Linked DNA regions of Pontimicrobium sp. SW4. The protein of the gene in region 2 binds, or shares a complex with, the protein of the main gene of each other region. Links are inferred from orthologs where the notes say so. Each region holds a gene or a part of one and is shown on either strand. Other genes may lie near its edges. The genes, in order: metK and groL.

What was found.
Region 1: the proteins of groL (region 2) and metK are in contact, whole or in part, in a cryo-EM structure (PDB 8P4O), measured with the Escherichia coli proteins. The link is inferred for Pontimicrobium sp. SW4 from one-to-one orthologs.

The regions. Positions count from the first base shown.
Region 1 is NZ_CP157199.1:2,636,915-2,640,169, reverse strand. Bases 21-2,936 are described here. They hold metK (methionine adenosyltransferase), read right to left. Parts: upstream 2,148-2,936; coding sequence 894-2,147; downstream 21-893. Other genes in these bases: ABGB03_RS12260 (FtsX-like permease family protein), read right to left, coding at 2,920-2,936; ABGB03_RS12265 (hypothetical protein), read right to left, coding at 2,442-2,930; ABGB03_RS12275 (LytTR family DNA-binding domain-containing protein), read right to left, coding at 21-722. Outside these bases: more of ABGB03_RS12275, read right to left, coding at 1-20; more of ABGB03_RS12260, read right to left, coding at 2,937-3,255. UniProt on the Escherichia coli protein: Catalyzes the formation of S-adenosylmethionine (AdoMet) from methionine and ATP.
Region 2 is NZ_CP157199.1:2,530,999-2,534,324, reverse strand. Bases 305-3,291 are described here. They hold groL (chaperonin GroEL), read right to left. Parts: upstream 2,619-3,291; coding sequence 990-2,618; downstream 305-989. Other genes in these bases: secG (preprotein translocase subunit SecG), read right to left, coding at 3,060-3,291; groES (co-chaperone GroES), read right to left, coding at 2,640-2,915; ABGB03_RS11770 (DUF3179 domain-containing protein), read left to right, coding at 305-934. In the rest of the region: more of ABGB03_RS11770, read left to right, coding at 1-304; more of secG, read right to left, coding at 3,292-3,326.

The DNA.
Region 1 (3,255 bases), 110 kb from region 2 along the record:
TTTTTGTAGTTTTTAGAAACAGGTAGTTCTATTTGAGTTAATGAAATGGTTGTGGAATCTTTCCAAGATTTAAAATGTGAAGGATTGATTAAATGCGAACGATGTACTTGCACTAAAAACTGAAAATCAATCTGAATTTTTTTTAATGAACTACGTAATAATTTCGTTTTAAGCTCATTATTTTCGAGGAAGAAAATCTCAACATAATTTTGTGAGTTTGAAATACAGATAAGGTCAGATTGTTTAATTTTTAAAATATCTAATTTATTTTCTCCTTTGAGGGTAATGCATTCTTCTTTTGAAGGTATTAGTTTAAATACATACCTCCGCACAAAGAATATTAGTGGTGTAAATATAAGAATGATATTAACCATGATATCAGTTAAATACTGGCTAAATTCATAAATACCTTCTATCACTGAGCTTTTATAATATATATAAGTCATTATAGTATATAGAAGATAGAATAGAATATAGACACTACTTTCAAGTAGAATACTCCATTTGTCTAATTTTTCATAGACATATTTTTGATACAAACTCACAAAAATATAAACTATAAACGCTATAAAACTATAACCAATACTAACATAAATCCATTTTTGAAAATCCATATAGCCGTGTTCAAAAGGCCTAGAGAAGAAAGCAAACAAAAAACTCCATAAACTTATTACAATTCCAATTAGGATATGATGTTTTAAGGAAGGATTTGATGTTTTCATTTATCTGTTTGAGATATTTTTAAACAGCGTTGATAAACGCATTTTTAAGATAGGATTTAGTTTGAAAACGAAGTTCGTCTTTTTTTATTAAAAAGTCAAACAGCAAAACCTCATAAAACTAATTATGAGGTTTTGTATTATTAAATCTCGTTTCATTAAAGCCAATCAGGTTTATAAACCAAAAGCAGTTTTTACTTTATCAACATAATCTAATTTCTCCCAAGTAAATAACTCTACATCTAAAGTAATTGGTTCACCATTTGGTTGTTGGAAAGTTTTAGTGACAGTTTCATGAGGTCTTCCCATATGTCCATAGGCAGCAGTTTCACTATACATAGGGTTACGTAGTTTTAAACGCTCTTCAATAGCAGCTGGTCGCATATCAAAAATCTGAGATACTTTTTCAGCAATTTCACCATCGGTCATATTAAAAGTACAAGTACCGTAAGTATCTACAAAAATTCCCATTGGCTCAACAACACCAATTGCATAGCTCACTTGCACCAAAATTTCACTACAAACTCCTGCTGCAACTAGGTTTTTTGCAATATGTCGTGTGGCGTAAGCGGCACTTCTATCTACCTTACTTGGGTCTTTTCCTGAGAAAGCACCTCCACCATGAGCACCTTTCCCACCATAGGTGTCTACAATAATTTTTCGCCCAGTTAAGCCTGTATCTCCATGAGGGCCTCCAATAACAAATTTCCCTGTAGGATTAATGTGATATGTAATATCATCAGTAAATAGAGCCTGAATTTCACTAGGCAACTTTGCTACGACTCGAGGTATTAAAATAGCAACAATATCTTTTCTGATTTTCGCAAGCATTGCATCGTCAGTATCAAAATCATCATGCTGCGTAGATACTACAATAGCATCAATACGTTGAGGTATATTATCATCGCTATACTCAATAGTCACTTGACTTTTTGAGTCTGGACGTAAATACGTAATATCTTTGTTTTCACGACGTAATTCAGCAAGTTCAATTAAAATACGATGTGCCAAATCTAATGCCAAAGGCATGTAGTTTTCGGTTTCACTTGTAGCGTAGCCAAACATCATTCCTTGATCTCCAGCACCTTGCTCTTCTTTGTTTTCTCTATCTACACCTCTATTAATATCCTCAGATTGCTCATGGATAGCAGAAAACACACCACAAGAATTTCCATCAAACATGTATTCGCTTTTCGTGTAACCAATTTTATTAATGGTTTCTCTTGCTATCTTTTGAACATCTAAATAAGTGTTCGATTTTACTTCGCCAGCCAATACTACTTGACCTGTAGTTACTAAAGTTTCACAAGCTACTTTTGAGTCTCTATCGAACGCTAAAAAGTTATCAATTAAAGCATCACTAATTTGATCTGCTACTTTATCTGGATGTCCTTCAGAAACACTTTCTGAAGTAAATAAATATGCCATAAATCACTGTTTTTAATAAATAAGGAAAATTGTAATTGCTAAGTAGCTAGAGAAGTATGGTAATTACTGCTTTAGCATTTTTTATGAGGTTGCAATCAGGTCAAATTTTTCCTCGTATTGTTCGTTCGCAAATGTAAAAAATATCGGTAAACTAAAAAACGGTTTTGTTATAAATAGGTGCCAAACCGAAAAAAAATCTAAAAACCAACCCTTAAGCTTACTCTTTTAGAAAAACATCATTCCATTTCTAGATTTACAGAAAACTAATTTTAACTTAACTCAAGAAATATTGAATTATGATTCAGAAAGTTTTACAGTGCAATTTTTTAAATTATAGAAATATTCATCGTCTTCTTTTACTAAATATAGGGTACCTGTAACGGTAACTATGTCATCGGTTTTAAGTTTTGATTTTTGATTTTGAAAATCCACAAGCTCCATAACCGTTTCGGGACCAACACCAGTGCAAAAAAAGCAATTTTCGAAAGGAAATCTTGAGAGCATGTACCACATAGAATCTGCACCTAAGTCTAAAAAATAACCTCTAATGGTAACTTCTTTTCCTTCAACATCTTTTAGAGATATTGTTTGTTTATCGTCCTTATTTTTAAGGACAACTTCTTTGTAAAATAAGGTGGTTTTTTTTTCTTCGTCACTTTTCTTATTATAAATCTCTTTGCGATATATAGTAGTGAGCTCTTTCCAAGTTATTTTTTCTTGACTAAAAGCAGTCGTGTAAAACAAAGTAAAAAGTAAAAAAAACAATACAGATTTAACTTTCATGACTTATAATTTTAGAAATATCCATTTTAAATATTGGACGAATGGCTATTAATGTTGCAATAATAATTATACCAAATATAAACAATAACAATTCTAAGATGTCATTATGGTATTCTAATAAATAGATTTGTTGTTTATAAGTGTCTTTAATTAACGAAAATATAGCTTGTAAGCTAAAGGTAGCTAACAAAACTCCAAAGAAAAAGCTAAAAAGGCCAACTAATAAACCTTCAGAAAATACAAGTAAAATTAACCTGTTTCTACTAGCGCCATAGGTTCTAATTAAAGCTAATTCTTTAGCTCTTTCTTTTACCATTCTATATAA
Region 2 (3,326 bases):
TGCTAGACGTGAAATTAAAGATGGTGGTGCAGGTAAAGATGGAATTCCATCTATAGATAATCCTGAATTTATAGATGATGCTGGACTTGAGGATGATGAATTAGTCGTAGGTATTTACTTTGAAGGTGAAGCAAGAGCTTATCCTCATTATATTTTAGATTGGCATGAAATAGTTAATGATGTAATTGGTAACGATCCAATTGCTTTGTCATATTGTCCATTAACTGGAACTGCTTTTGCATGGGAAAGAGAAGCAGATAATGCAGACGGAACTTTTGGAGTTTCGGGGCTTTTGTACAATTCCAATCTACTCTTATATGATAGAAAGACTGAAAGTTTATGGTCGCAATTAAAATTGCAATGTGTAAATGGTGATTTGGTTGGTGAAAGACCAACCTTATTTAATGTTGTTGAGACAGATTGGAAAACATGGAAAAAACTATACCCTGAAACATTGGTGCTAAGTGAAGATACTGGGTTTTCAAGAAATTATGACGTATATCCTTATGGAGACTATAAGACAAATGATAATTACTTCCTTTTTCTTCCAGCGCCTCATGACAGGAGGTTGCTAAATAAAAAAAGAGTATATGCTATTATTGATGAAGATAAATCTAAAGTGTATCAATTTGAAGATTTTATGGGAGGAAATGCGATAATAGATACATTTAATAATAAAAAATATCTTATAGTAGGAGATGAGCATATTTTAAACTCATTTGAATTAAGTCAAGATAATGAAGGACTTGTTTTTGAATATGAATTAAGTGATTCTGGAGGGTTCTTTAAAGATGATTTAGGTACAGTTAGGAATGTTTTTGGAGGTGTTCTATCAGGAAATCTTGGTGACTATTTGACTCCTGCTAACTCAGTTGTTAGTTATTGGTTTGCTATTGGAGCTTTTTATCCAGATGCAGAAATATATCAACCATAAAAAAACGCTCCAATTATTGAAGCGTTTTTTATAATTTTGAGAATCGACTTTTGTCTTACATCATTCCTGGCATTCCACCTCCCATTGGTGGCATTGCAGGTGTGTCTTCTTTAATATCTATTAAAGCACACTCGGTAGTTAAAATCATTCCAGCAACAGAAGCTGCATTCTCTAAAGCGATACGTGTTACTTTTTTAGGATCGATAATTCCTGCTTTAAGCATGTCGACATAAGTTTCAGTTTTTGCATCAAAACCAAAATCTTTTTTGCCTTCCATTACTTTAGCAACAACAACACTACCTTCACCACCAGCATTTTCAACAATGGTACGTAAAGGTGCTTCAACAGCTCGCGCTACAATTTGGATTCCAGTAACTTCATCAAGGTTTTCAGTTGTAATCTTTTCTAATAATGATTTTGCTCTTACTAAAGCAACACCACCTCCAGCAACAATACCTTCTTCAACGGCAGCTCTTGTAGCATGTAATGCATCATCTACACGATCTTTTTTCTCTTTCATTTCTACTTCACTTGCAGCACCAACATAAAGTACAGCAACACCTCCAGCTAATTTAGCTAAACGTTCTTGTAGCTTTTCTTTGTCGTAATCACTTGTAGTAGTTTCTATTTGAGCTTTTATTTGATTAACTCTAGCTTTTATTTCGGAAGCTTTTCCTGAGCCATTTACTATAGTTGTATTGTCTTTATCTACAGTTACAGTTTCGGCAGTTCCAAGCATACTTAAATCTGCATTTTCTAGTGAAAACCCTCTTTCTTCAGAAATTACAGTACCACCAGTTAAAATGGCGATATCTTCTAACATTGCTTTACGTCTGTCTCCAAATCCTGGAGCTTTTACGGCAGCAATTTTAAGTCCGCCTCTTAATTTGTTTACTACAAGAGTAGCTAAGGCTTGACCATCAACATCTTCGGCTATAATCAATAATGGACGACCAGATTGTGCTACTGGTTCTAGTATTGGAAGAATTTCTTGTAGGTTAGATATTTTTTTATCAAATAATAAAATGTATGGATTTTCCATATCTGCAATCATTTTATCGGCATCGGTTACAAAGTAAGGAGATAAATAACCTCTGTCAAATTGCATACCTTCTACAACATCAACGTAAGTTTCCATTCCTTTTGCTTCCTCAACGGTAATGACACCTTCTTTTCCTACTTTGCCAAAAGCTTTTGCTATTAAGTCACCAATAGTATCATCATTATTAGCGGAAATAGCAGCTACTTGTTTAATCATTTCTGAAGAGTTACCTACTTTTTTAGCTTGTTTTTCTAAGTCTTTAGTAATGGCATCAACAGCTTTGTCAATACCACGTTTTAAATCCATAGGGTTTGCGCCAGCTGCAACATTTTTTAAGCCTTCTTTTACAATTGCTTGTGCTAAAACAGTTGCAGTTGTTGTTCCATCACCTGCTAAATCATTAGTTTTAGAAGCTACTTCTTTCACCATTTGAGCTCCCATGTTTTCAAGCTCATTTTCAAGTTCAATTTCTTTTGCAACGGTAACACCATCTTTAGTAACCTGAGGTGCTCCAAAACTTTTGCTAATAATTACGTTACGACCTTTTGGTCCTAAAGTTACTTTTACTGCATTTGCTAATGCGTCAACACCACGTTTTAAACCGTCACGTGCTTCAATATCAAATTTTATATCTTTTGCCATTTGTTCGTTATTTTTTAATAATTATACAATTGCAAGAATGTCGCTTTCTCGCATAATTAAATAGTCTTTTCCGTCTAGTTTTAACTCAGTACCAGCATATTTCCCATAAAGTACAGTGTCATGTTTTTTCACTGTCATTGGCTCGTCTTTAGTGCCTTTGCCAACAGCTATAACTGTTCCTTTTTGAGGTTTTTCTTTTGCATTGTCTGGAATAATAATTCCTGAAGCTGTTGTAGTTTCAGCTTCTAATGGTTCTATTAGAACTCTATCTGCTAATGGTTTAATGTTTAAAGCCATTTTCTATATGTTTTAAATTAATGATTAAGATTAACGCTAAAGCGTTGTTCCAAAATTGTGCCAATAAAATATGACTGACAAACTTGCAGAAACAAAAAATGCCAACTGTTTAAGTTGGCATTTTATTATTTTTAAGTCACATTTTTACTGTGCTGAGTCGTTGCTTACTTCGTTAGTAGGAGTGTCAGTTGTAGTAGGAGTCGTTGCTGGAAGAGGTTGAGATGTTGTTGCATCTTGATCTAAAGCTTTAGACTCTGTAGTTGTACCATTACCACCAATTGCTACATTAGAAAGTAAAATTAGTGCAATTAATAAAGTAGCTAAAGCCCAAGTACTTTTATCTAAAAAGTCTGAGGTTTTTTTAACACCACCTAATTGCTGAGTACCACCTCCACCAAATGAAGATGATAA